Regions from separate parts of the Acidovorax sp. K2F genome, predicted to be linked through region 1. Evidence: predicted binding sites of a transcription regulator. Region 1 holds the regulator's gene; the other holds the start of a gene.

The links. Region 1 encodes HrcA, which represses chaperone genes, less so after heat shock. Its sites were predicted from a motif close to TTAGCACTCNNNNNNNNNGAGTGCTAA; they were not measured.
Region 2: a site for HrcA is predicted at 2,411-2,437, ahead of rpoH (RNA polymerase sigma factor RpoH). Genes of this name have one in related genera too.

Annotation. Positions count from the first base shown of each region.
Region 1 covers NZ_JAOBSQ010000013.1:45,834-60,317, forward strand. Annotated here, with positions in the region: gene N4G42_RS05570 (hypothetical protein) at 1-137, opposite strand, end outside; gene N4G42_RS05575 (recombinase family protein) at 689-1,279, shown strand; gene hrcA (heat-inducible transcriptional repressor HrcA) at 1,289-2,293, shown strand; tRNA gene N4G42_RS05585 (tRNA-Ile) at 2,344-2,420, shown strand; tRNA gene N4G42_RS05590 (tRNA-Arg) at 2,626-2,702, shown strand; gene greB (transcription elongation factor GreB) at 2,782-3,348, shown strand; gene N4G42_RS05600 (RelA/SpoT family protein) at 3,420-5,699, opposite strand; gene rpoZ (DNA-directed RNA polymerase subunit omega) at 5,797-6,000, opposite strand; gene gmk (guanylate kinase) at 6,017-6,637, opposite strand; gene N4G42_RS05615 (YicC/YloC family endoribonuclease) at 6,674-7,591, opposite strand; gene N4G42_RS05620 (serine/threonine protein kinase) at 7,667-8,683, shown strand; gene N4G42_RS05625 (PP2C family protein-serine/threonine phosphatase) at 8,766-9,668, shown strand; gene rph (ribonuclease PH) at 9,794-10,528, shown strand; gene rdgB (RdgB/HAM1 family non-canonical purine NTP pyrophosphatase) at 10,578-11,177, shown strand; gene hemW (radical SAM family heme chaperone HemW) at 11,191-12,438, shown strand; gene N4G42_RS05645 (I78 family peptidase inhibitor) at 12,525-12,857, opposite strand; gene N4G42_RS05650 (diguanylate cyclase domain-containing protein) at 13,198-14,484, shown strand, end outside.
Region 2 covers NZ_JAOBSQ010000051.1:83,292-97,775, reverse strand. Annotated here, with positions in the region: gene N4G42_RS19250 (SCO family protein) at 1-190, shown strand, start outside; gene N4G42_RS19245 (Bug family tripartite tricarboxylate transporter substrate binding protein) at 283-1,323, opposite strand; gene rpoH (RNA polymerase sigma factor RpoH) at 1,439-2,380, opposite strand; gene N4G42_RS19235 (hypothetical protein) at 2,567-3,640, opposite strand; gene N4G42_RS19230 (EAL domain-containing protein) at 3,774-6,422, opposite strand; gene ftsY (signal recognition particle-docking protein FtsY) at 6,540-7,967, opposite strand; gene N4G42_RS19220 (M16 family metallopeptidase) at 7,996-9,429, shown strand; gene N4G42_RS19215 (M16 family metallopeptidase) at 9,452-10,810, shown strand; gene rsmD (16S rRNA (guanine(966)-N(2))-methyltransferase RsmD) at 10,807-11,514, shown strand; gene coaD (pantetheine-phosphate adenylyltransferase) at 11,635-12,141, shown strand; gene N4G42_RS19200 (LysR family transcriptional regulator) at 12,253-13,191, opposite strand; gene lysA (diaminopimelate decarboxylase) at 13,313-14,484, shown strand, end outside.

The sequences.
Region 1 (14,484 bases):
GCGCCGCGCTCTGCCCTGATCGCCCGCAGCAGCCGCGTCGTCGGCCGCGACGTAGCCCACACCAGCAAGCGCCCGAACTGCAAAGGCATCTGCAGCGCCAGAGCTTCAGGAAATTTGCGGTAGTTGCTTGCGATCATGGAGTTCCCCTTCATGTGTACCGGGCCCCTAGATTCCGAGCCGGACAACTGTTGTCTGTTGCCCGTGCAAGCTGGCCTCGCTTGCACCGATCCCCTGAGTTCTTCGCCGTGCCATTAGCGTTGCCGGGATTGGGTTGCGGAGGGGGGAGGGTTTGTAAAGCGCAGCTTTATGGATTCCCCCCGCAGCAACCCAAAGAGCCGCAGGCGCGGTCCTGGCTTAGCGTTGGCCGAAGAGGCGAAGAAATCTGGGGAATGGTGCTGGGCGCTACCTCTCACGGGCAACGGACGCTGCGCGGCGAGCGCCTAAAGCTGCGAAGCAAGCTCAATCTAATGGCTGTTTGTTCTCTTGCCCTTTGTTACGATCCATCAATGGGAGCAGACAACAGAGATTGGTATCGGGATTGGTGGCGAAAGAAAACAGGCTACGTAGAGCGCGCGGCTTTTCGCATGTCAGAAGCTGATAGGAGGCGCGCAGTGCGTGCTTCCAGGTGGCGCACTGTTTTGGCCTTGCTTGTGGTGATCGTCATCAGCTTTTTATTCAACAGATACCGGTGACCATTTACGGCTACGCCCGCGTTTCAACCCTTGAACAGAACACGGCAGCACAGCTAGCAGCCTTCCGGCGCGCTGGCATTGACAAGGTTGTGCAAGAAAAGCGCTCTGCTGTGAAGCAGCGCCCCGAGCTCGATAAGCTGTTGACCGTGTTGGTCAAGGGCGATGTGTTGGTGGTCTACAAACTGGACCGCCTTGCGCGGTCTGTTTCCCACTTCGTCAAGGTCTTTGAATACCTGAAAGCGAAGGGTGTAGGCTTCCGTTCGTTGACCGAGTCAATTGAAACTGACACGGCTCATGGCCGCATGTTCCTTCACCTGCTCTCTGCCTTCGCCGAGTTTGAGCGCGAATTGATCAGGGAGAGGTGTTTAGCTGGTCAGCGTGCTGCGCGGGCTGCGGGGAAGACTTGGGGCCGGAAGCGTGCCTTGTCTGATGACGATGTGGCCCAGGCTGCAGCCTGTTGGCGCTCCGGTTGGTATGACCAGCGCACCCTTGCGGATATGCTGGGGGTTTCCGTCAGTAGCTTACGTGACCACATCCACCGCCATGAGGGGCGCGGACGCTGGGCCAAAACACGATTACAAAAGTAAAATCATTCCATGCTCGATGACCGTGCCAAGTTGTTGCTCAAAGCCCTGGTCGAGCGTTACATCGCTGATGGGCAGCCCGTAGGGTCGCGTACCCTTTCCCGCGCGTCCGGGTTGGATTTGTCGCCTGCCACGATACGAAACGTGATGGCGGACCTGGAAGAGCTGGGGCTGATTGCGAGTCCCCATACCTCCGCTGGCCGTATTCCCACAGCGCGTGGATACCGATTGTTTGTGGACACGATGCTCACGGTGCAGCGGGAGTCTGTCATGCCGCCCCAGCTGGCACCTGAACAGCCACAAAAAGTCATTGCCAACGCTGCGCAGCTGTTGTCCAACCTCTCCCAGTTCGTTGGAGTGGTGATGGCACCTCGGCGTACCTCGGTATTTCGCCACATAGAGTTTCTTCGACTTTCCGAAAAGCGCTTTCTCGTCATCATCGTGTCGCCGGAAGGTGACGTACAGAATCGCGTGATCTTCACCGAGGTGGATCACTCTCAGTCGCAACTGGTAGAGGCCTCCAACTTCCTGAATGCCCACTACGCCGGACTCGCAATGGAGCAGGTGCGAGAACGTTTGAAGTCCGAGGTCGATGTACTGCGCGGAGAGATCGCATCGCTTATGCAGGCGGCAGTCAACGTAGGCTCAGAGGCACTGTCCGAGGCGCAGGACGAGGTGGTGATTTCTGGAGAGCGCAACCTGCTGTCCGTCAGTGATTTCTCCAGCGACATGGGCAACCTGCGCAGGGCATTTGACTTGTTTGAGCAGAAGACACAAATCCTTCGCCTTCTGGACATCTCCAGCCAAGCGGAAGGGGTGCGCATCTACATCGGTGGCGAGAGCCAGGTTGTGCCCTTTGAAGAGCTTTCGATCGTCAGCTCCCCCTATGAGGTTGATGGCAAGGTGGTGGGGACTTTGGGCGTGATTGGTCCTACGCGCATGCCATACGACCGCATGATCCAGATTGTAGACATCACCTCCAAGCTGTTGTCCAACGCGCTCAGCCACCGCAAGTAAGCCCCTACAATACGGCGCTTGCCCCGTTGTATAGCGCTGGAGCATGGCTGGGGGCGTTAGCTCAGTTGGTTAGAGCAGAGGACTCATAATCCTTTGGTCGTTGGTTCAAGTCCAACACGCCCTACCACCCTCGCTTGCAGGGTGAATCCATCAACAAACGATGTGTTTTGTGATCCAAAGCGCTCAGTTTGTTTTTGGAGCCTTCATCGTGCATTACAATCTCGGCTTGCGTTGAATTGACTGTCTGTTTGCATGGCCTGATTCAGGAAAGCAATCAGAAAAAAAGCAAATTTCAAGGGTCGCCAAGAAATCATGCTATAATTCGAAGCTTAGCGGCTGTAGCTCAGCTGGATAGAGTACTTGGCTACGAACCAAGGGGTCGTGGGTTCGATTCCTGCCAGCCGCACCAATGTTTAAAGCCTGCAATCGTAAGATTGCAGGCTTTTTCATTTGTCCAGGCGCTTTGCGCTGATTGGAGAGTTCTGGCAATGAGCAAGGCTTTTACCAAGGAAACCGATAGCGCCGACGATGACGAAGGATTGGCACTGCCTCCTTTGCCGCCGGGTGGCAAAAACTACATCACCCCGTCAGGCTATGCACGTCTAAGGGCGGAGCTGTTGGATCTCATCGATAGCGAGCGGCCGAAGATCGTGGATGTGGTGCACTGGGCGGCCAGCAACGGAGACCGGTCTGAAAACGGCGACTACCTCTATGGCAAGAAGCGCCTGCGCGAAATTGATCGGCGCATTCGTTTTTTGACCAAGCGGCTGGAGATCGCCGAGGTGGTGGACCCTAGTTTGCATGCGGGCAGTGAACAGGTCTTCTTTGGAGCCACCGTCACCTACTCCGACGACGAGGATGGTGAGCGCACGATCACCATCATGGGCATTGACGAGGCTGACAGCCGTATGGGTCAGGTCAGTTGGATTTCACCTGTGGCCCGGGCGCTGCTGAAGGCGCGCGTTGGGGACGAGGTGCAGTTACCCACGCCGGGCGGAGTGCGCCATTTGGAGGTGGTGGAGGTGCAGTACCCGCCTCGTAGTGCCGCTACGTAACCCGTTCGCACACAGACGCCGACCTGCGCGTCTGTTGTATCGACCTCAGGGCTTGGTGCCGTGCTGAGGTGTCAGGGTTGTGGAGTAATCCTGGCTGCACGCAGCACAGCCTGTGTGCGGCGCAGGTTGCGCAATGCCAGCTCGAGATGGGCCTGATCGCGAACCGCCACGATGAATCGCAGATCCGTGGTGTCCAAGGCCGCCTCATCGTCCATGTCCACGTGGGTGATGTCGGCCTCTGAATTGGCAAGCTCCGCTGCCACGCGTGCCAGCACCCCCTTGCCGTTGTTCACGGTAACGACCACGCCCGTTTCGAACATTCGGGTGGGCTCGTCCGACCAGTCCACGGCAATGAAGCGTTCGCTGTCTTTATGCTGCAGACGTTTGGCGACACTGCAATGTGCGTTGTGCACGACCAGTCCCTCACCGCGGCCCAGATAACCGACGATGCTGTCGCCCGGCACGGGACGGCAGCAGGTGGCATATTGCACAGAGGCATTCTCGCTGCCATCCAGCGTGACGGCCCCTTGCGACAGGGTTTCGTGAGATGTGTAGCGCTCACGAGTCATGAGCAGAGCATCCGGACGGTGGCCATGCTCCGACATCAGCACCATCAACCGTTTGGCGACGATGCTGGCAATGCGTTTGCCCAGGCCCAGATCGGTCATCAGCTCGCTGCGCGTGCGATTGCCGGTGAAGCGCAGCAGCTTGTCCCACAGCGGTTGGGTCTCAGCGCTGACGGGGGGCAGTTGTTCGAGGCCTTCCGCTCGGATGGCTTGAGTCAACAGTTTTTCACCCAGCCCTTCGGACTCGGTTTGGGCCAAGGTTTTGAGGTAATGGCGGATCTTGGACCGTGCTCGACCCGTGCGCACAAAACCAAGCCACGCTGGGTTGGGTGTGGAAACGGGGTCGGTGATGATCTCCACCACGTCCCCGTTCTTGAGTTCGGTGCGCAGCGGAACCTGCTCGTTATTGATCTTGGCGGCGGTCGTCCGATCACCCACATTGCTGTGAATGGCATAGGCAAAGTCCACCACCGTGGCGCCGCGCGGCAACGCCATGATCTGGCTTTTGGGTGTGAAGACGTAGACCGCATCGGGAAACAGGTCCACCTTGACGTGATCCCAGAACTCCGCCGCATCCCGTGTTTCGTTCTGTATGTCCAGCAAGGACTGCAGCCACTTGGTGCCAAGGCGCTCGGCTGCCGTACCTTCCCCGTCCTGGGCCTTGTACAGCCAGTGTGCTGCCACGCCGGCTTCGGCAATCACGTGCATCTCATCGGTGCGCATCTGGAACTCGATGTTCACGCCCGAGGGCCCCACCAGGGTGGTGTGCAGAGACTGATAGCCGTTGAGTTTGGCAATGGCAATATGGTCCTTGAACTTTCCAGGTACCGGCTTGTACATCTGGTGCAGTACACCCAAGGCGGTGTAGCAATCGGTCACAGTCGGCACGATGACTCGAAAGCCGTAGATGTCCGTCACCTGGGCAAAGCTCAGGTGCTTGAGGTCCATCTTTTGATAGATGGCATACAGCGTTTTCTCGCGGCCTGCCAGGCGCACCTTCATGCCGATCTTGGAGAAGGCGGCATCCACTTCGGCCTGCACCTTCTGAACCAGATCGCGCCGGCGGTTGCGGGATTTGTTGACGGCCTTGGCCAGTGTGGCATAGCGCCAGGGGTGCAGGTGTCGGAAGGCCAGGTCCTGCAGTTCACGATAGGTCTGATTCAGGCCCAGGCGGTGGGCAATGGGGGCATAAATTTCCAGCGTCTCGGACGAAATGCGGCCCCATTTGCTGCGCGGCATGTCCGACAGCGTGCGCATGTTGTGCGTTCGGTCGGCCAGCTTGATGAGGATGACGCGTACATCACGCGCCATGGCCAGCAGCATTTTGCGAAACGACTCGGCCTGATTTTCTTCGCGAGTGTTGAACTGCAGCTTGTCCAGCTTGGTGAGGCCATCCACCAGTTCGGCCACCGGGGCGCCAAACCGGTCGATCAGGTCGGCCTTGGTCACGCCGCAGTCTTCCATGGCGTCGTGCAGCAGCGCGGCCATCAGCGCCTGGGCATCGAGCTTCCACGCCGCGCACTGCGCGGCCACTGCAATAGGGTGGGTGATGTAGGGCTCACCGCTGTTGCGCAGCTGCCCCAGGTGGGCTTCATCGGCAAAACGGTACGCCTGGCGCACCTGCTCGATGCTGACGGCGTCCAGGTAGTCCAGGCTATCGGTCAGTGCGGCGAAGCTGGCCGCAGCCGCATTGGCGGCCGCAGCGGCTGCCGATAGATTGCCTGCCTGAGATGGGTCGCCCGGGCGAGGCTGCGTTGCAGAAGGTGAATTGAGCACCGCGTTCATGCCTTAAATGTAGCGCGGGACTGCGCCAGAGGACTTTCGGGCAAAAAAAAGCACCGCTGGCGCGGTGCTTTTGGATGGGCATTGCCCAACAGAACGTTCAACCGGGAACCTTCTTGAGCATCTCCAGACCCACTTTGCCTTCGGCGATTTCACGCAGGGCAGTCACGGCGGGCTTGTTGCGGCTTTCGATGCGTGGAGCATGGCCCTGGCTGAGCATGCGGGCACGGTACGTGGCGGCCAGTACGAGCTGGAAGCGGTTGGGGATCTTTTCCAGACAGTCTTCTACGGTGATGCGTGCCATCGTTTACTCCGGGGATTCAGGTGATATTGAGCGACTGAAAGGTGTCAGCACGGGCGCGGCGCTGAGCGGCGTACTTGAGTCGCTGGGCGTGAACTACGGCTTTCAGGTCGAAAAGCGCGCGCTCAAACAACTCGTTAATTATAACGAAGTCGAATTTGCTGACCTGGGCCATCTCGATGGCAGCATTTTTGAGGCGTACCTCGATGACATCCGCAGAGTCTTCGCCCCGCCGCTCCAGCCGCGATCGCAGTTCTTCCCAGCTGGGCGGGAGGATGAAAACCAGCACCGCATTGGCAAATGCCTGCTTGATCTGCAGTGCGCCCTGGAAATCGATTTCCAGAATCACATCTGAGCCCTGGGCAATGCGCTCTTCAATGGCTTTCTTGGATGTGCCATAGCGGTTGCCGTGCACATGGGCCCATTCGACAAACGCGTTGCCTTGCACCATGGCGTCGAACTCGGACTCCGACGCGAAGAAGTATTCGCGGCCATGCTTTTCCTGGCCGCGGGGCGCACGGGTGGTGTGCGAGATGGAGGGGTGGACATGCGAGTCCAGCTCCAGCAAGGCCTTGACCAAGCTGGACTTGCCAGCACCACTGGGTGCTGCCACGACGATGAGATTTCCTGGATAGTCCATGGTTGATGTGCGCCAGGCGCTATCAAAAAATGAGTGTTATTCGATATTTTGCACTTGCTCGCGCATCTGCTCGATCAGCACCTTCATGTCCACGCTGATGCGGGTGAGGTCGAGCGCGGCAGATTTGGAGCCCAGCGTGTTGGCTTCGCGGTGGAGTTCCTGGATCAGGAAGTCCAGGCGCTTGCCCACTTCGCCACCTTTTTTCAGCAGGCGCTCGATTTCATCCAGATGCGAATCCAGCCGCGTGATCTCTTCTGCCACGTCGATGCGGATGGCAAACGCCGTGGCCTCGGTCAATGCGCGGTCACGGGCAGCCTCGGGGAGGGTAGAACCGTCGGTGAGGGCCATCGCCTCTTTCCAGCGCTCCATGAAGCGCAGGCGTTGCTGCTCCACCAGCAGCGGAACCATGGGGACCGCCTGTTCGGCCAAGGCCCGCAGCTGCTTGACGCGATCCAGCAGCATGGTTGCGAGGCGTTTGCCCTCACGTTCGCGGGCGGCCAGCAGGGCGGTCAATGCTTCTTCCGCGAGGGCCGGAACGGCTTCGCTCCAGTCCTCGGTGCCCGAATGTGCATTGGCACACAGGCGCAAGGCGTCGGCCACGGTGAGGGGGGCAGCGCTGGGCAGCCAAGCCCTGACGGAGTCCTGCAAAGAGTTGAGCCGCTGCAGCAGTCGTGCAGGCGGGTCTTGCAGGCTGTTGCTGTCGTCGGTGTCGAGGGCGGCTCGCACTTCGACCTTGCCGCGTTTCAGGCGCGCTGTGAGCAAGCTGCGCAGCGTGGGCTCCATAGCGCGCAGCTCGTCAGGCAGGCGAAACGACAGGTCCAGAAAGCGGCTGTTGACGGATCGGATTTCCAGTCCCAGCCGGCGCGTCTGGGGGGCGCGGGCGTCGGTTTCAGCGCCAGTGGCAGATGCGCCATGCTGTGCGCTGGCGTATCCGGTCATGCTGTAAACTGGCATTGGACTTTTTGATGGTTGCTTGCGATCCGGCGATTATCCGGGTTCCGCCTTACCCCCGAATCATCTTCGCAAAATATGTCAAAAATCAAACCGGCCCCCTTGCCGCCCGATACCGCAATTGGCGGTTACCGTGTGGTGCGCCGGTTGTCCTCCGGTGGTTTTGGTGTGGTTTATCTGGCCCTCGACGCCGAAGGCCAGCAGGTGGCCATCAAGGAGTACCTTCCTTCGTCCCTGGCGACCCGCGCTCCTGGTGAGTTGCTTCCGAAGGTGCCGCCCGAAAAGCTCTCGCTGTACCGCCTGGGGCTCAAGAGCTTCTTTGAAGAGGGCCGCTCGCTGGCCCAGATCTCGCACGCCTCCGTGGTGAGCGTGCTCAATTTCTTCCGCGAGAACGAAACCGTTTACATGGTGATGAACTATCTGGAGGGCGCGACCCTGCAGGACTTCATCATCACCGCCCGCGACCTCAAGACACAGAAGGTGTTCCGCGAGTCCACCATCCGCTCGTTGTTCGACGAAGTGCTGCGCGGCCTGCGCATCGTGCACCAGCACAAGATGCTGCACCTGGACATCAAGCCCGCCAACATCTTCATCACCGACGACAACAAGGCCGTGATGATCGACTTCGGCGCGGCGCGCGAAGTGCTGAGCAAGGAGGGCAATTTCATCCGCCCCATGTACACCCCCGGCTTTGCTGCGCCCGAGATGTACCGGCGCGATTCGCAGATGGGGCCGTGGACCGACATCTACGCCATCGGCGCCTGCATTTACGCCTGCATGCAGGGCTTTCCGCCCAACGAGGCGCCGCAGCGCGTGGACAAGGACCGCCTGTCGCTCGCCCTGACCAAGTTGCGTGGCGTGTATTCCGACAACCTGATCGAGGTGGTGGAGTGGTGCATGGCGCTTGACCCGCTGTCCCGCCCCCAGTCGGTGTTTGCCTTGCAGAAAGAGCTCAGCCGCGAGGGTGAGCGCCGCTACACCAAGCTCACGGTGGCCGAGAAGATGCGACTGCAATTGGACACCCTGGTGTCTGACACCAAGAAAAATGTGCAGAAGGTGGGTGAAGCCACCGGTATCGGAGCCAAGCCCAAATGAACCAGACGCACGCAATGCGGGTTCGGGCGAGGTACATGTCCACGGATGGCGCCCGGGTGCATCCTTGTTTGCGTGAGTCCTTATGAAGTTCTCGGTATTCCAGATCAGCCGCCGTGGCGGCCGCGAGAAGAACGAAGACCGCATGGGCTATTGCTACACGCGCGAATCGGGCCTGTTTGTATTGGCCGACGGCATGGGTGGCCACCCTGAAGGTGAAGTGGCCGCACAGATCGCGCTGCAGACCATCTCGGCGCTGTTCCAGCGCCAGGCCAAACCCCAGCTCAAGGATGTGCAGGAGTTCCTGTCCGGCGCGTTGCTCGCGGCACACCACCAGATCCTGCGCTACGCCACAGAGAAAGGCATGCTCGACACACCGCGCACCACCTTGGTCGCGGCGGTGTTGCAGGCCGGTACCGCTACCTGGATCCATTGCGGAGACTCGCGCCTGTACATGGTGCGCGATGGCGATCTGCTGACCCGTACGCGGGACCACTCGTACATGGAGCTGCGCAACACGCCGCCCCCTGGTCTGGACAAGATCAACCGCAACGTGCTGTTCACCTGCCTGGGTTCCCCCACCAAGCCCATTTACGACATTACCGGCCCTGTGTACCTGGAGCAGGGCGATCGCATTCTGTTGTGCTCAGACGGCCTGTGGGGCACGCTCAGCGACGAAGACATCGCCAAGCAGCTGGGCCGCAACACCGTGTCGCACGCTGTGCCCGAGCTGGTGGAAGATGCCCTTCGCAAAGCCGGGGACAGCAGTGACAACGTGACCGTGGTGGCTCTGGAGTGGGAGACGCCAGATGCGTTCGAGTCCACCCAGGGGGTGTCCACGGACAGCATCAGCGACGACGTTTTTGCGTCCACCATCCAGGCGGGCCCGCTCGATGGGCTGGTGGATGACCTGGACGATGCGGCCATTGAGCGGTCGATCGCCGAAATCAACGAAGCCATCCGTCGCTCTGCTGCCCGCAAGGCCTGAACTGCCATCGGCGCTGTGGGTTGCATCCAGGCTCCCTCCATGCGAATGCATGGAATCAGGTTTTTTCGCCTTTCATCGCCCGCCTCATGACGCAGGTGGGCGACTCGCTTGATATAGAGAATCACATGACCACCTTCATCCGCACCGGCAACCGCGCCGCCAACCAACTGCGCCCTGTGCGCATCACGCGCCACTACACCATGCACGCCGAAGGCTCGGTGCTGATTGAGTTTGGCAACACCAAGGTGCTCTGCACCGCCTCGGTGGAAGAGCGTGTGCCCCCGCACAAGCGCGGTAGCGGCGAGGGCTGGGTCACGGCGGAGTACGGCATGCTGCCGCGCGCCACCCACACCCGCAGCGACCGCGAGGCCGCACGGGGTAAGCAGACTGGCCGCACGCAGGAGATCCAGCGCCTCATCGGCCGCAGCCTGCGCGCCGTGTTTGACCTTCAACTGCTGGGCGAGCGCACCATCCAGCTCGACTGCGACGTGATCCAGGCCGATGGTGGCACGCGCACGGCTGCCATTACCGGCGCCTGGGTCGCGGCCCAGGATGCGGTCAACCAGCTGCTGGCCAGCGGCAAGATCGCCCAGTCGCCCCTGCTGCAGCCAGTGGCGGCGATCTCGGTGGGCATCGTGCAGGGCACGCCGCTGCTGGACCTGGAATATGTGGAAGACGTGGATTGCGACACCGACATGAACGTCGTGATGACGGGCGCAGGCCACTATGTGGAGGTGCAGGGCACAGCCGAAGGCGTGGCCTTTACCCGCGCCGAGATGGACCAACTGCTGGGGCTGGCCGAACAGGGCATCGCCCAGCTGGTGCAGCTGCAGCAGCAAGCCCTGCAAAATACTCCTTAATTGATAGCTGCTTGCGCATATTTCACTAGCGCTTGCGGCCATTTTGACCATGAAAATTGTTCTGGCATCCAATAACCGCGGCAAACTGGCCGAGTTGCAGGCCATGTTTGCGCCCCTGGGCGTGGAGCTGGTGCGGCAGGCCGACCTGGGCGTGGGTGAGGCCGAGGAGCCTTACCGCACCTTTGTCGAAAACGCCCTGGCCAAGGCAAGGTTTGCATCCGAACACACGGGCTTGCCGGCGCTGGCCGACGATGCCGGCATGTGTGTGGACGCTTTTGGCGGCCTGCCGGGCGTGGACACCGCGTATTACTGCACCCAGTTCGGCTACGAGAAAAGCGACGACAACAACGTGCGCGCCCTGCTGGAGCAACTGCAAGGCGTGACCAACCGCCGCGCCGCCATGGTCAGCACCCTGGTCGCCGTGCGCAGCCCGCAAGACCCGGAGCCGCTGATCGCCGTGGGCCGCGTGGTGGGCGAGATCACCACCGAACCCCGGGGCAGCAACGGCTTCGGCTTCGACCCCGTGATGTTCATCCCCGAGTTCGGCAAGACCTTTGCCGAGCTGCCCGTGGAGGTGAAAAACGCCCACAGCCACCGGGGCCGATCGGCCGCACAGATGCTGGCGCTGATGCGCGAACGCTGGTTGTAGAAGGGCGCTGACCGTGGTTCATATTCCGATCACGCCACAGGCCGAGGCCGAACCTGCCGTGGTGCGCGACATCCAGCACTACATGCGCCCGGGCCTGTTGCAGCTGCCCAGCCTGCCGCCCCTGTCTCTGTACGTGCACCTGCCCTGGTGCCTCAAGAAATGCCCGTACTGCGACTTCAACTCGCACGAATTTCGCGCGGATGCCTCCGGCGGCGAGGTGCCCGAGCAGCGCTACATTGATGCTCTGATGGCCGACCTGGAGGCCGCGCTGCCCCTGGTCTGGGGGCGGTCCGTGCACAGCATCTTCATTGGCGGCGGCACGCCCAGCCTGTTTTCGCCGGCAGCCATCGACCGGCTGATCGGCGACATCCGCGCCCGTCTGCGGCTGGAGCCAGATTGCGAGATCACGATGGAGGCCAACCCCGGTACGTTCGAGAAAGACCGTTTTCGCGCCTTCCGCGCGGCGGGTGTCACGCGCCTGTCGGTAGGGGTGCAGAGCTTTAACGACCAGCACCTGAAGGCCCTGGGCCGCGTGCACGACCGTGCCCAGGCGATGGCGGCGGTGGAGGAGGCCGCTGCGTCCTTCGACACCTTCAACCTCGACATCATGTACGCCCTGCCGGGCCAGACGCTGCCAGAGCTGGAGCAGGACCTGCAAACCGCGCTGGCCTTCAAGCCGCCGCACATCTCCATCTATCACCTCACCATTGAGCCCAACACTTACTTCGCCAAGTTCCCCCCGGCCATCCCCGAGGACGACCAGGCCTACGCCATGCTTGACCGGATCACGGAGATGACGGGGCAGGCGGGCATGGCGCGGTACGAGATTTCTGCGTATGCGCAGCCGGGCCACCAGTGTTTTCACAACACCAACTACTGGCAATTTGGCGACTATCTGGGCATCGGCGCGGGCGCGCACAGCAAGCTGAGCTTTGCGCACCGCGTGGTGCGACAGGTGCGCTTTCGGGACCCCGCGCGCTACATGGACAACGCCCTGGCAGGCCATGCCGTGGCGCAGGACGACGAGGTGCGCCGCACCGATCTGCCGTTTGAGTACATGCTCAACGCCCTGCGCCTGCGCGAAGGCTTTGCGCTGCAGGACTTCATGGCCCGCACAGGCCTGCCGTTGACCACCATCGCCAAGGGCCTGGAGGCTGCCGAGCGCAAGGGCCTGATCGAGCGCCACATGGCGCGTGTACGGCCTACCGAGCGGGGCTTTGACTTCCTGAGCGATCTGCAGGAGCTGTTTCTGGCGGACTGACGGAGGGAGGCTCCATCAAAGCCGGTTTGTGATCTCCGGGGAGATTGTTGGCAGGCCCTCAGGCCATTCGGCAGCCAGGGGCAAGCTCAGCCACACTTTGCCGCAAGGATGCGGCCATTGCCATCTACCTCCAGGTTCAGCCGCTGGGTGTCGTATTCCTTGGTGATGATTTGCCCTGGGCGCAGGATGCGCGCCGTCTGCGCGCCCGAGCGCTGCCGTGCAGACTCCACGATCGATGCCGTGCTGTTTTGTCCCACTGCAAACTGCGCGGGCTGGGCATTGCACATGCCTCCGGGCGCTGCGCCTGTCGGTGCCGTGCTGGCGGGTGGTGCGGGTGTTTGTCCGTAACCCGCACATCCAGTCACAGCTGCTCCCAGGGCGAGGCAACAGGCGACGGCAAAAGGGGTGGTTTTTTTCATCATGCGGCTAGCTCCTGGGTACAAAACACCCACCATAGCGGAACGCAGGCGCGACAGGGTTCCGGTCAAGCTATGGATCAGTTTCCAGCCGTAACGACGACGGGGCCTAGCATCCGCGCTGGTCTCGGTTGAGTCTTGACTTGCATCAAGATATTGTGGTGCTGGCGCAACACAAACCGCTGCCTTCAACTTGTCCGTGGCCCTCAGACGGTTTGCTGTAAGTACGGTTCCGCACAATGAAGCGACCGGCGCTGTGCGTCGGCGTTGGCAGACCCCTTGCCACCTGGGCCAGTGTGTTGCACGGGCTTGTGCTGACAGTGCCGTATCCAACCTCCTGACCATGCCTGACGCTTCTCGCCTCCGCCTCATCCGTGCCCTGGGTGACACCCTGGATGGTTTGGACGTGGCGCTGTGCGCGTTTGACGACAGCGACCGCACGGTGGCCTGGAACAGGACCTTCTTCAAGTTCTTCCCGGAGCACGAGGGGCATGTGTACGAGGGCGAGCCCTACGAAGCCAACCTGCGCCGCTTCTATAACCAGCGGCTCGATGCCCAGGAGCTGCCCAACATCGAGCGCTACATCACCGCCGGGGTCGAGCGCCACCGGGCGCAGACCCGCCCCTACAGCTTCGATCACCGGGGGCTGCGCGTGCATGTGTCGTCGTTGCCCATTGAAGGCGTGGGGCGGGTGCGCCTGTGGCGTGCCGAGGCGCTGCCGCTGCAGAGCGCGCAAGCCACGCTCGCTACGCCGGCCGAGGCCGACATCCATGAGCCCGGCTACCTGCGCAGTCCGCTGTTTGAAAGCTCCGAACTGTTCGACCGCATTCCCGATGGGTTGATGATCTGTGCCGAAGATCAGCGCATCCAGTGGGTCAACCAGCCCTTTATGCAGATGTATAGCCTGTCGGACCGTACGGCTGCCGCGGGTAAAGCGTTCGACGAGGTGTACCGCCACGCCTGGTCCGTCGAAGGTCAGGGAGATATGGCGCCTTTTTACGACGGCCTGTCGATCTTGCAGGAGCACATGCGTTTTGCGGGGGCGCCGTTTGAGGTGCCCTTGCCCCGCAGCCGCTGGAGCCGCGTCATCGCCAAACAGGGCAGCGACGGCACGGTGTTCTATGCCCATGTGGACATCACCGAACTCAAGCGCCAGCAGCGCTTGCTGGCCCAGGCGGAACGCAGCGCCCGCGACAGCGAGGCGCAATTGCGCGAGAAATCCATCCTGCTCGAAGCCACGCTGGAAAACATGGACCAGGGCGTGGCCAAGATCAGTGCCGCCGGGGTCGTCGAGCTGTGCAACCGCCGTGCACTGGAGCTGCTGGAGCTGCCCGCCGAGCTGATGGCGTCCAAACCCACACTGATGAATGTGCTGGCCTACCTGCGCGCTCGCGGTGAGTTCAAGGGTGCCTCCCAAGACATCCAGGACATGCTGCTGCACAGCAACGGTGGAGTCGATCAGCTGCAGGTGTACGACCGCCCCCGGCCCGACGGGCGCATCCTGGAGGTCCAGACCGTACCCATCAAAGGCGGGGGAGCGCTGCGCACCTTTACCGACGTCACCCAGCGCAAGCAGGCCGAGCAGCAGATCCGCCACGTCGCAGAGCACGACGGCCTGACGGGCTTGGTG
Region 2 (14,484 bases), on a different contig from region 1:
CGCCAAGGACTTCAAGATCTATTACAAGAAAGTCGATGGCAAGACGCCCACCAGCTACACCATGGACCACTCTGCAGGTAGCTACGTGTACGACCCCTCAGGGCGCCTGCGGGTCTACAACCGCTATGGCAGCGGCGCACAGGCCCTGGCGGCCGATGTGAAGGTGTTGTTGGCCGAGGCCGGGGGCTGAGCCCCTCCAGCCCCTGAGTGACCCGGGGCCTGTGCCAGGCCGCCGTTATGCGAGGCACTGTGCGGCCCCGCATGAGCTGATGCTCTTGGGCCTTATTCGGCCTTGATGCCCCGCATCGCAATCACGCCGCCCAGCAGATTGGTGTCGGCCTTGATGCGGTTGGCCAGGCCTTCGGGAGACGAGCCCACCGTCTGCCACCCTTGCTGGAACAGCTTGCTGCGCACGTCTTCGCTGCGGGCGATCTCGCTGATCAGCGCGGCCAGCTTGGCCTGGATGGGCTTGGGCATGGTGGAAGGCGCTGCGAAGGCGTTCCAGATCTCCAGGTTGAAGTTGCTGATGCCTGCCTCGGCCAGGCTCGGCACCTCGGGTGCCAGCGGGCTGCGCCCGGAGGAGGTCACGCCGATCGCGCGCAGCTTGCCCGCACGCACCTGGGCCTGCGCCAGCGCCGGGGGCAGCAGCGCCATCTGCAGCTGGCCGCCCAGCATCGCGTTGGCCACCTGGGGATAGCCAGGGTAGGGCACATGCACGGGGTTGATGTTGCTGCGCGCCTTGAGCAGCTCGGTGCCGATGTGGCCCACCGTGCCCACGCCTGGCGTGCCGTAGCTCCACTTGTCACCACCATTGCGTGCTGCCACGAAGAAGTCGCGGGCATTGCTGTTGGCGGCCACGCCGGGCTGGTTGACGGGTGCAGTCAGGATCAGCGGTGAGGTGCCAATCAGGCTCAGCGGTGCCAGGTCCTTGATCGGGTCATACGGAACCGCCGGGTTCAGCAGCTTGGCAATCGTCATGTTGCCGTTGATCATCAGCCCGATGGTGTGATCGTCACGGGCCTTGGCCACTGCGTCGGCGCCAATGTTGCCGCCTGCGCCCACCTTGTTGTCCACAATCACGGGCTGGCCCAGGGCCTTGGACAAGGGTTCCGAGAACGTCCGTGCCGTCAGGTCTGGCGACGATCCCGCAGGAAAGCCCACGATGATCTTCAGCGGCTTGGTGGGCCAGGCCAGCGGCGCGGGCGCAGTGGCAGCAGCCTTGCCAGCGCTTTGGGCCAAGGCCCAGGGGGACGCGGCAGCCAGCGCGATCAACAGCGAAGCACGGCGGGAAACACGGCCAGGAAAGGCGGGACGTGAGGGCATGGGGTGCAATCTCCTTGAAGAATATTCGGGGGCCCAAACGACGCGGGGCCCCAGAACTGGGGCCCCGCGAGGCAACTTCTGCAGCCGGGGATATTAACCCCGCTGCCCGGACCGGTCAGGCGTATTCGGCCAGGGCCTTTTTCATCTTCTTCATGGCAGCCACTTCGATCTGGCGAATGCGCTCGGCGCTCACGCCGTACACCGCCGCCAGGTCGTGCAGCGTCATGCCGCCGCTGCCGTCGTCATTGACCTTGAGCCAGCGCTCTTCCACGATGCGGCGGCTGCGGTCGTCCAAGCTGGCCAGCGCGTTGGCAATGCCGTCGGTAGCCAGGGCGTCGCGTTGGCGCGACTCGATCATGGCCGTGGGCTCGTGCGATGCATCGGCCAGGTAGGCAATGGGGCCAAACGCCTGCTCGCCATCGTCGGCGGGGGCCGGGTCCAGCAATACGTCGCCACCCGCCATGCGGGTTTCCATTTCGATGACTTCTTCGCGCTTCACATTGAGCTGCGCGGCCACGGCGTCGATCTCATGGTCCGACAGGGTGTCGCGGTGCGTGGCGGCATCGGCGGCCGATGCATCGGCCTTGAAGCCCTGCTTCATGGAGCGCAGGTTGAAGAACAGCTTGCGCTGCGCCTTGGTGGTCGCCACCTTGACCATGCGCCAGTTCTTCAGGATGTATTCGTGGATCTCGGCCTTGATCCAGTGCATGGCGTAGCTCACCAGGCGTACGCCCTGGTCGGGGTCAAAGCGCTTGACAGCCTTCATCAGGCCCACATTGCCTTCCTGGATCAGGTCGCCATGGGGCAGTCCGTAGCCCAGGTACTGGCGTGCAATCGAAACCACGAGGCGCAGGTGCGACATCACCAGCCGGCCGGCGGCGTCCAGATCGTTGTTGTCCTTGAGCTGGCGTGCGTAAGTCTGTTCTTCTTCGTGCGTGAGCAGGGGCAGGCGGTTGACGGCCGAAATGTAGGCGTCCAGATTGCCCAAGGGGGGCACCAGCGCCCAGGGATTGGCGGGCGCCAGAGACATCGTCGCGGTTCCAGATTGAATGTTCATTCCGGGAATCCTTTCCTCTAAGCCATGATATTAGCACTCTCTATGATTGAGTGCTAAGCCCGGAGTTCCCGTCGGGTTGCTCATTGATACCGTTGGAATTTTTTGAGTCAAATTGCCATCAAGCGCTAGTTTTTCATGCCTGCGAAGCTATAAAAATCATAGTAGCGGGCTGTCGCTGCAATATCGTCAGACGGTCAGATCCACCTGCTGCACTGTGCCCACGCTGCCGTTTTCCCGCAGGTAGGCGCTGGTGGAGCGCACGGTGCCCAGGCTGGCGTTGTCGGCGGTGCGCAGGGCAAAAGGGGTGGCGATGGCGTTGGTGGAGAGTGCGCCCACGCCCACGTCGGCCAAGGTGCGCAGGCTGCCGGCGCCCTCGGCGCCATCCGCCGACGGGGTCCATACCTGCAGCTGCTGAAAGACCGGGTCCGCCTCGTCAATCCAGCCGTTGCCGTCGCTGTCATAGGCGGCCAGTTCGGCAAAGCCGTCGCCGGTGCCGGGGCCGAACAGCTCCCGGCCGTTGTCGATGCGGCTGTTGTGGTTCAGGTCCAGGGCCAAGTAGCCCCGGTTGCCTGAGAGCAGGGGCACGTTGTCGGTCTGGCCGTCGCTGTCCAGGTCGAACGCAAAGCGCAGGTCCTGCAACTGCGCGGCCGAGCCGTCGAAGTTGATGACCAGCGGGTCTACCGCCACAGCGTCGCCCAGGCGCAGGCTGAACGATGATTCCTGGCGGTAGCTGCGCTGCATATCCAGCTGCAGGCTAAAGCGGATTTCCCGCCCGTCGGCGGTGCGCACGGTGCCCTGGGCGGCAAACTGGGTGCTTTCGGTTTCTACGACCACTTCGCGCTGCTCCACCAGCAGGCCCCACCCGGCACGGGGACGGCCTGCATCGGCGGTCGGCGTCGTGTCGGGGCGGCTGGCGGGTGGGGAAGGCACGGGTTCCGTCTGGCCGGTGTACACCCGCACCTGCACGCCCGTCATGCGGGCAATCAGGTCGCGGATCATGGCCAGCTGGGGTGTCAGGCCGTCGCTGGGGCTGCTGCCGGGCGCGGCATCTGGGGCATGGTTGGGGTCGATGGCCTCCTGGGCGGCGCGGGCCAGGCGTGCTGTGCTAGAAATTTGTACGGCCGGGGTCGCTCGGGTAAGGCCAGGGGCACTGGTGGGGCGGCGATCGCCGACCCAGGCTTCAAAGTGGCTGCTTTGGGTGTGCACGCGGCTGGCAACGTGCTGGGCCTGCATCTGCAGGGCGGACGATTCAATCTTCATGGGACACCTCCAGGGCTTCCACACAGAGATGTCGACGCCACGGAGAAAGAACTTGAATGTTGCCTTGCCCTCTTTCTGGCTTCCTTTTGCCGGGTACCCGATGGCTGGCGTGGTGGCAGTCTCCGCCCCCCCGCTACACCTGTTGCCGCACCCGGCTTTCAAAGTCTTCGAGCGTCAGTGGGCGGCCAAACAGGTAGCCCTGGAAAGCCTGGCAGCCATGGGCCAAAAGAAACTGGTAGTGGGCGGTGGTCTCCACCCCCTCGGCGATCACGGACAGGCCCAGGCTGCCAGCCAGCGCGATGATGGAGCGGGCGATGGCCGCGTCGCTGGCGTCCAGCAGCACGTCGCGCACAAAGCCCTGGTCGATCTTGATCTGGTCCAGTGGCAGGCGCTTGAGGTAGCTGAGCGACGAGTAGCCCGTGCCAAAGTCGTCCAGCGAAAACCCCAGGCCATGGGCCTTGAGGGCGCGCATGGTGGCGATCACGCTGTCCACGTTGTCCAGCAGCAGGCTTTCGGTCAGCTCTAGCTTGATCTGTGCGGGGTTGGCGCCGGTCTGCTGCACCAGCGCCAGCACCTGGGCCACAAAGTCGTCTTGCAGAAACTGGCGTGCGCTCACGTTGATGGCAAGGCTCAGCTGCGCAAACTGCGGGTCTTGTCGCCAGCGGGCCTGCTGGCGCAGGGCGGTTTCCATGACCCAGTGGCCCAGTGGCAGGATGAGGCCCGATTCTTCCGCCAGCGGGATGAACTCCGACGGCGGCACCATGCCCTGGACCGGATGCTGCCAGCGCACCAGGGCCTCTGCGCCGGTCACGCGCCCCTGGCTGTCCACCTGCGGCTGGTACAGCAGCAGGAACTGCGCGCGCCGCAGGCCGTTGTGCAGCTCGGTTTCCAGCAGGGCGCGGCGGTTCACGGCCTGCTGCATGTCGGGGTCAAAAAAGCGCAGTGTGTTGCGCCCGGCGTCCTTGGCACGGTACATGGCCATGTCGGCCTGCTTGAGCACCTCGTCCACCGAGTCGCGTTGGTGGGTGAGCAGCGTCACGCCGATGCTGGCGGTGAAGTGGTGTTCGTGCCCCGCCAGCTCGTAGGGCTGGCGCAACTGCGCCAGGATCAGCTCGCCTAGCGTGCGCGCCTGGGCGGCGGCCTCGGGGGCGTCGCTGCTCAGGTTCTGCAGCACCACCACAAACTCGTCTCCCCCCAGGCGGGCCACGGTGTCCTGCTCGCGCACGCAGCTGCGCAGGCGCTGGGCAACGTCCTTGAGCAGCAGGTCGCCCACCTCATGGCCCCGGGTGTCGTTCAGGGTCTTGAAGTTGTCCAGGTCCACAAACAGCACCGCCGTGGTCAGGCCCGAGCGCGCACCGTTGACCAGCACCTGCTGCAGCCGGTCCACCAGCAGGCGGCGGTTGGGCAGTTGCGTGAGTGCGTCGTAGAACGCCAGGTAGCGTGCCTCGTCCTCGGCGGCCTTGCGGCCCGAGATGTCGATGTCGATGCAGAACATCTCGGGCGGGTGGCCCGGCACCTGGATGTAGGCGTGGCTGGAGAACACATGCACCGGCGTGCCGTCCTTGCGCTGCAGTTGCAGCTCGCCCGCCGGGATCACCTCGCCGGTGGCGAACATGTGCTGCATGTGTGCCCGCACGCCGTCGCGCATGGGCGGCGGGATGATGAGGTCGAGCAGGTTGCCGCCCAGGGCTTCTTCGGCCGTGTAGCCGTACAGCTGCTCGGACGCCTGGTTCCAGTAGCTGGTGGTGCCGTCCTGCAGGTAGCCTTGCACCGAGATGGACGGAATATTGCGCAGCAGCGAGCGAAAACGCAGCTCGGACTCGCGCAGCGCACTTTCAGCCTGCTTGCGCTTGGTGATGTCGCGGGCGAGGAACACCACAGCCGCCTGGCCACCCACCTGCACGCCCAGGGGCTGGGTGCGTCCTTCAAACTGGCGCAGCCCTGACAGGGTCTGCAGCTCGTATTCCACGCTGTGGGTCTGGCCAGACTGCAGCGTGTCCTGGATGAGCGCCATGAACCGTTCTGCCTGCTCGGCGGGCAGCACATCGTGCAGCCGTTTACCTACCAGCTCGGGGGCGCTGGCGACCAGGGTGGCGTCGTTGGGGGACAGTACCTCCACATACCGGCCCTGGGCATCCAGCACCAGCAGCACATCGGGGATGGCCTGCGTGATGGCATGCAGGCGGGCTGCCGTGCCAGTGAGTGCACGCTCGGTGGCCATGCGTTGCTCCACATCGTGCAGCAGCAGGCCCAGAACCACGGTGGCGGGGGTGAAAGTCAGCAGATAGGGCAGGGCCAGCGTCTGGTTGATGCGCTGCACAGCCTCGGCGGGCAGCAGCTGAAACAGCGCGATAACCGCCGTGTGCAGCAGCAGCCCGAACAGCGCGAGGGGGATGGGCTCCACCCCCAGCCGCCCCCGGGCGCGGCCCTCGCGGTACACCAGCCCCATGGCCGTGCACAGCACGATCACCATCAGCCCCACCTCGGCACCCGCGCCCCCCAGCCACAGGCGCCCGGTGGCCGCCATCAGCGCCGCAATGCCCGCCACCAGCGGGCCGCCAAACAGGCCGGCCATGCTCAGCACCACCGAGCGCGCGTCAAAGATCACGCCCGGCATCAGCACCACCGGGGTGAGCATGCCCACCACGCAGATCCCGCCGAAGATCAGCCCCGAAAAGACCTGGCCCACCCACGGGTGCTGGCGCCAGACGCGGATGTTGAACCCATGCAGAAAGCACAGCGCCAGCAGCAACGCAACGCCTTTGACCAGCTCAATGAACATGGGCCTCCGTGCTTTCCGAGGGGAAAGCCCATGATGGAGGAAACGTTGCGATCCGTAAACGTGTAAATGGCCCCGGATGGGGCCATTGCTCAAAAGGTTGAGGGGAGATCGCGAGGCTCAGCTCAGCAAAGCCTGGGCAAATTCGCGGGCGTTGAAGGTTTCCAGGTCTTCGAGCTTTTCGCCCACACCGATGAAATACACCGGGATGGGGCGTTCCTGCGCGATGGCGGCCAGCACGCCGCCCTTGGCCGTGCCGTCCAGTTTGGTGACGATCAGGCCGGTGAGCTGCAGCGCATCGTCAAACGCGCGCACCTGGGCCAGCGCGTTCTGACCGGTGTTGCCGTCGATCACCAGCAGCACCTCGTGCGGGGCCGTGGCGTCGGCCTTGGTGACCACGCGGCGGATCTTTTTCAGCTCCTCCATCAGGTGCAGCTGTGTGGGCAGGCGGCCGGCGGTGTCCACCAGCACCACATCCTTGCCGCGCGCCTTGCCAGCGGTCACGGCATCAAAGCTCACGGCGGCGGGGTCGCCACCTTCCTGGCTCACGATCTCGACCGTGTTGCGGTCGGCCCACACACCCAGCTGCTCGCGGGCAGCGGCACGGAAGGTGTCGGCGGCGGCCAGCAGCACGGCGGCGCCTTCACCCGCCAGGTGCTTGGTGAGCTTGCCGATGGAGGTGGTCTTGCCCGCGCCGTTCACGCCGGCCACCATGATCACGGTGGGGGTGTGCTCGCCAATCACCAGGGCTTTTTCGAGCGGGCGCAGCAGGTCGGCCAGCGCGTCGGCCAGCAGGCCCTTGACTGCCGCAGGGTCGGTGGTCTTGCTGTCCTTCACGCGGCGCTTGAGGTCCGTCAGCAGGTGCGTGGTGGCTTTCACGCCGGTGTCGGCCATCAGCAGGGCCTCTTCCAGCTCCTCATACAGCGCGTCGTCAATCTGCGTGCCGGTGAAGACGGTGGCAATGCTGCTGCCGGTCTTGCGCAGGCCCGCCTTGAGGCGGTCCAGCCAGCCTTTGCGCTCAGGCGCCGGGGCAGTGGGCGCAGCCGAGGTTGCAGATGCTGCCGCTGGCGCAGCCGGTGGTGTGGCGGGCGTGGGTGGTGCAACCGGCGCAGGTGCAGCAACGGAAATCGGGGGTGCCACGGGGGGCAATGCAGGGCTTGCAACCACTGGAGCAGCGGCGGGCGCTGTGGCTGCCGGTGCTGCAGGGGGCGTCGGTGCGACGGCCGGTGCCACTGGAGGCATCGCCACGGGCGCTGGCGGGGTCACAGTGACGGGCGCTGGTGCTGCGGGGGGCGGCGCAGCGGGCTCAGGGGCTTTGTTGCCAAACGGGTTGCGCAGCCAGCCAAAGCCTGCCGGGGCGGGCGCCGCCACGGGAGCCGGTGTAGCGGGCGCTGGCGGGTTGAGGGTAGCCACGGGCGGCGTGGCGGGCTGGGGGGGCGCTACGGGCGCAACCACGGTGGGCGCCGGTGTGCCTACCGGCTGGGCCGGGGCGGGCACATCGGTGGGGGCGGGCGAAGGAGCGGGCTTTTTCTTGAAAAAACTGAACATTGGCGGGTTCTTAGAATCACCCCATTCTATGAAACGCGCTTTCACCCTACTGGGCCTGCTGGCCTGCCTCTCGTCCGGGGCTGCCTTTGCGGCAACCACCCCGGTGTCTCAACCTTCCACCACGCCGTCCGCCACGGCCTCTGGCGCGCAGCAGTTCACGCTCAAAAACGGCATGCAGCTCATCGTGCAGCCCGACCGCCGCGCCCCGACGGCGGTGCACATGGTCTGGGTGCGTGTGGGCTCGATGGATGAGGTGGACGGCACCTCGGGCGTGGCCCATGCGCTGGAGCACATGATGTTCAAGGGCACCAAGACCCTGCCGCCGGGCGAGTTCTCGCGCCGCGTGGCGGCGCTGGGTGGGCGGGAGAACGCATTCACCAGCCGTGACTACACCGGCTACTACCAGCAGATCCCGTCCAACCGGCTGGAGGACGTGATGAAGCTCGAATCGGACCGGTTTGCCAACAACCACTGGCCCGACGAGGAGTTCAAGAAAGAGATCGAGGTCGTCAAGGAAGAGCGCCGCCTGCGCACCGAAGACCAGCCCCGGGCCGTGTTGGCCGAACAATTGTTTGCCGCCACCTTCAATGCGTCGCCCTACCGCCGCCCCATCGTGGGCTGGATGAGCGACCTGGACGCGATGACGCCCGATGACGTGCGCGCCTTCCACCGCCAGTGGTACACCCCCACCAACGCCGCCGTGGTGGTGGCGGGCGATGTGGATGTGGCCCAGGTGCGTGCGCTGGCCGAAAAGTATTACGGCAGCCTGCCCGTGCACGCGCTGCCCGCGCGCAAACCGCGCACCGAGCCCGAGCAAAAGGGCCTGCGGCGCATCGCCGTCAAGGCCCCGGCAGAGCAGGCCTATGTGGCCCTGGCCTTCCGCGCGCCCAGCCTGGACCGCGTGGACAACCTCACCGACGAAGACCGCGACGCCCTCGCGCTGATGGTGCTGTCGGCCGTGTTCAATGGCTATGACGGTGCCCGGCTGGACCGCGCACTGACCCAGGGGCCCAACCGCGTGGCCGATAGCGCCAGCAGCTCCGCCATGGTCACCGGGCGCGGACCCAGTCTGTTCATGCTCAGCGGCGTGCCCGCTGCGGGCAAGACCGCCCAACAGGTCGAAGACGCGCTGCGGGCCGAGGTGACCCGTGTGGCCAAGGATGGGGTGAGCGAGGCCGAGCTGAACCGCGTGAAGACGCAATGGATCGCCTCTACGGTGTACGAGCGCGACTCGGTGATGAGCCAGGCGCAGGAACTGGGGGGCAACTGGGTGCAGGGCTTTCCGCTGGACGCCAACGAGCGCCTGCTGGCCCTGCTGCGCACCGTGACCCCGGCGCAGGTGCAGGCCGTGGCTGCCAGGTATTTTGGCGACGACCAGCTCACCGTGGCCACGCTGCTGCCCCAGCCCCTGGACGCCCCCCGCGCCCGTCCCCAGCTGCCCCCGGGCGCTGCCATCCGCTGAACCCGCCCTGCGGAAACTGCCCATGATTACTATCAAAAACATAGCTGTCCGTGCTTTATGCACTAGCGCTATCGCCCTTTTTTCCTCCAATTCGGCCTGGGCGCTGCTGCCCATTCAGCACTGGACGGAGCCGGGCGGCGCCAAGGTCTATCTGGTCGAAAGCCCGGTCATCCCCATGGTGGACGTGCAAATCGATTTTGACGCCGGCACGCGCCGCGACCCGGCAGGCCAGTCCGGCCTGGCCAACGCCGTCGCTGCCATGGCCAGCAAGGGCGTGAAGGCTGGGCGCGACGCCAGCACCGAGCCCGCGCTGGACGAAAACGGCCTGGGTGAGGCCTGGGCCGATCTGGGCGCCAGCTTTGAAGCCAATGCCGACAACGACACGCTGCACTACGTGCTGCGCTCGCTGACCGACCCGCCGCTGCTGGAGCGCGCTGCACGGCTGGCAGCCCGCCAGATTGCCGAGCCCACGACGACTGACGACGTCTGGCAACGCGACCGCGCCCGCTGGAGCGCCAGCCTGAAAGAAGCCAACACGCGCCCCGCCACCGTGGCCAACCATGCGTTTGCCGCTGCGGTGTATGGCAGCCACCCCTATGGCGTGCGCACCACCGAAGAGACGTTGGCGCGCATTGGCGTGGCCGACATGCAGGCCTTTCACGCGCAGTACGTGGCCGCCTGCCGCGCCAAGGTCAGCATCGTGGGCGCCGTATCGCGCGCCCAGGCGCAGACGCTGGTGGCTACGCTGCTGTCGCGCCTGCCTGCCAGTGCGGGCTGCGCACCGCTGCCGCCCGTGGGCGAAGTGGCGGCGCTGACGGCACCTGCCGAGAAGGCCATTCCGTTTGCCTCGGCCCAGGCCCACGTGCTGATCGGCCAGCCGGGCTTCCAGCGCCGCGACCCGGACTTCCTCGCGCTGCTGGTGGGCAACCACATCCTGGGCGGCGGCGGTTTTGTGTCGCGCCTGACCCACGAAGTGCGCGAAAAGCGCGGCCTCTCCTACAGCGTCTACAGCTACTTCGCCCCCGGCCTGCATGCCGGGGCCTTCACCGTGGGCTTGCAGACGCGCCCCGACCAGGCCGCCCAGGCCGTGCAGGTCTCGCGTGACGTGATCGCCCGCTTTGTGGCCGAAGGCCCCACCGAGGCCGAGCTGCGCGCCGCCAAGGACAACCTCATCGGCGGCTTTGCGCTGCGCATCGACAGCAACAAGAAGCTGCTGGGCAACGTGGCCAACATCGCCTGGAACGACCTGCCCCTGGACTACCTGGACCAGTGGGCCAAAAAGGTCGAGGCCCTGACGGTGGCCGATGTGCGCACTGTCATGGCCCAAAAGCTGCAACCCGGCCGCATGGTGACCGTGGTGGTGGGAGGCAAGCAGCCATGAGCCGATCGACCCTGCGCGGCAGCGCCATCACCGCCGAAATCCGCAAGGCCCAGGCCGCAGCCGCGGCGGCCCCTGTGGACCCCAAGACCATCAAGAAAAACGCCAAGGACAAAGCTGCGGCGGCGGCCGCCCCCAAGGGCGCGGGCGAAATCCGCATCATCGGTGGGCAATGGAAGCGCACCCGCCTGCCCGTGGCCCAGCGCCCCGGCCTGCGTCCCACGCCCGACCGCGTGCGCGAAACGCTCTTCAACTGGCTGGGCCAGGACCTCTCTGGCTGGCGCTGCCTGGACGCTTTCGCGGGCACCGGTGCGCTGGGGCTCGAAGCCGCTTCGCGCGGCGCCACGTCAGTACAACTGGTGGAGAGTGACGCTGCGCTGGTGGCCCAGCTGCAGGTGCTGCAGGCCAAGCTGCAAGCCAGCGCCGTGCGTGTGCAGCGCGGCGACGGCGTGGCCGCCCTCAAGCAGGCCGCACCTGCCAGTGTGGACCTGGTGCTGCTGGATCCGCCCTTTGACGGCGAGCTGTTTGCACCCGCTCTTCAGGCCGCTGCCAAGGCCGTGGCCACCCAGGGCTTTATTTACCTCGAAGCGCCCCGCGCCTGGACGGACGAGGAACTGGCCGGGAGCGGCCTGGCCGTGTACCGGCATCTGAAGGCTGGCGCCGTGCATGCGCACCTGCTGCGCCCTGTGGCAGCCACCACAGAATGAGCCAACGCCGGTTCATGTTGCACTGCACTGCATAATGCGCGCACGCGGCCCGGCGGGCCCTGCGGGGAGCGCCCCGGGGGCCGGGGCCAACGTCAATCGCCAGACAGGAGACAACCAGCCATGGCCCAGAACGTGCTCGCCGTGTACCCCGGAACCTTTGACCCCATCACGTTGGGCCATGAAGACGTGGTGCGCAGGGCCACCCAGTTGTTTGAACGTGTGATCGTGGCCGTGGCGGCGGGCCACCACAAGAAGACCCTGTTCTCGCTGGAAGAGCGCATCGAGATGGTGCGCGAGGCCGTGAAGATGTATCCCCAGGTGCAGGTCGAGCCCTTCTCGGGCCTGCTGCGCGACTTTGTGGTGTCGCGCGGCGGCAAGGCCATGGTGCGTGGCCTGCGTGCCGTGACCGACTTTGACTACGAGTTCCAGCTGGCGGGCATGAACCGCAGCCTGATGCCCCAGGTGGAAACCGTGTTCCTCACCCCCAGCGACAAGTACCAGTTCATCAGCAGCACCTTTGTGCGCGAGATTGCGGTGCTGGGTGGCGAGGTGACCAAGTTCGTGTCGCCCTCGGTCGAAGAGCGGCTGGCGGTCAAGGTGCGCAGCCTGGCGGCGCCGGGCGGCTGAGGACACTGTCCGAAACGCGCAAGGATCCCCGGTGTGGCTTCTTTGTGCTGATAGCGCTAGTGCGATATGCCTTGAATGCTATCAAAATCATAGTTTGTAGATCCTGTTGCATCAGCCCATGGCGGGCGGCAGCTGTGTTGCAATGGCCTGGGCCTGCGCGCGCAGGGCCTCCAGCATGGGCACCACCTCGGGCAGCGGCGGGCGGTACAGCGGCAGCAGCGCCGTCACGCTGAACGGGATAGAAAACGCCAGCCGCCGCAGCACCAGCCGCTCGCTGGCGGCGGCCAGGGCGGTGACCGGGTTGACGATGGCGATGCCCAGGCCCTGCTCGACCATGGCGCACACCGCGGCGGCGCTGTGGGTTTCCACGCGCAGCGTGCGCTCTACGCCCGCCTCGGCAAACCGGGCGTCGATCAGGCGGCGGTAGGGGTCGTCGGCCGAGAGGCTTACAAAGAATTCACCGGCAAAGTCGCTGAGTTGCAGCACCGGCTGGCGTGCCAAAGCGTGGTGGGCGGGCAGCACGGCCACCTCGTCCAGGGTCAGCAGCACCTCGGCCCGTGTGCCCGGCGGGGCGGTGGTCTGTTCGCACAGGCCCAGATCAAACCGCTGGGCACTCATCCATTCTTCGAGCAGGGGCGATTCCTGCGGTGTGACGGACAAGCGTGCCTCGGTGTGCGCCTGCATCAGTCGTGCCGCCGCACCCGGCAGCAGTGCATGGGCCAGCGCGGGCAGGCAAAGCACCGACAGTTGCACAGCCCCCGACCGGCCCAGGGCCACGGCCCGGTCCACCACACGCTCCAGCCCCTGCCACGAGCGCTGCACCTCGTCCCACAGCGCCAGCGCCCGGGCGTTGGGGCGCAGTCGGCCTTGCACGCGCTCGAACAGGGCATAGCCCAGCAGCGATTCGAGCCGCGCCAGCTCGCGGCTCACGGTGGGTTGCGAGCTGTGCAGCAGGTCGGCTGCCCCGGTGGCGCTACCTGCGGTCATCACGGCGCGGAAGACCTCGATGTGGCGGTGGGTGATGCGGTGGGCCAGGGGGGGCTCGGTCATGCCAGTCATGTGCAGAGCATATCCATATTGAATGGATGGCGTAAATCAAAGCATTCGACTGAATACATGGATGGCGGCATCATCCGCGCATCGTTCACGCCTTCTGCCTTTGGAGCCGCCCATGTCCAACCCTTTCTCCCCCGCCCAGCTATGGGCCCTGGCTGACCAGTTTGGCACCCCGCTGTGGGTGTATGACGCGGCCACCATACGCCAGCGCATTGCGCAGGTGTCCAATTTCGAGACCATCCGTTTTGCGCAGAAGGCCTGCTCCAACATCCATATCCTGAAGCTCATGCGCGAGCAGGGCGTGAAGGTGGATGCCGTTTCGCGTGGCGAGATCCTGCGTGCGATGGCGGCGGGCTATGTGGCGGGTAAAGGCGTCGAAGGGCCGTCGGAGATCGTCTTCACCGCCGACCTGTTCGACGCTGCTACGCTTGACTGCGTGGTGGAGCACGGCGTGCCGGTCAACGCAGGCTCCATCGACATGCTGCACCAGCTGGGCGCGCGTTCGCCCGGCCATGCGGTGTGGCTGCGCATCAACCCCGGCTTTGGCCACGGCCACAGCAACAAGACGAACACGGGTGGCGAGCACAGCAAACACGGCATCTGGCACACCGACCTGCCTGCGGCGCTGGATGCGATCAAGCAGCATGGCCTGAAGCTGGTGGGCCTGCACATGCACATTGGCTCGGGTGTGGATTACAGCCACCTGCAGGAAGTGTGTGGCGCCATGGTCAACCTGGTGCGCACGGCGCATGCGGCAGGGCATGACCTGCACGCCATCTCCGCCGGTGGTGGCCTGTCCATCCCCTACCGCAGCGGCGACCCCGTGGTCGACACGCAGCATTACCACGGCCTGTGGGACGCCGCGCGCCAGCAGGCCGAGGCCATCGTGGGCCACAAGCTCGGCCTGGAGATCGAGCCCGGCCGCTTCCTGGTTGCCGAATCGGGCGTGCTGCTGGGCCAGGTGCGCGCCACCAAGAACGCGGGCAACAACCACTTTGTGCTGGTTGATACCGGCTTCAACGAACTCATGCGCCCGTCCATGTACGGCAGCTACCACGCCATGAGCGTGCTGCGGCGTGATGGCTCCACGGCGGCCGAACACCCCACGGTGGTGGCGGGCCCGCTGTGCGAGTCGGGCGACGTGTTCACCCAGGGCGACGGCGGCGTGGTGCTGCCGCGCGACCTGCCCGCCGCGCAGGTGGGTGATCTGCTGGTGATCCACGACACCGGGGCGTACGGCGCCAGCATGTCCTCCAACTACAACACGCGGCCTTTGATTGCCGAGGT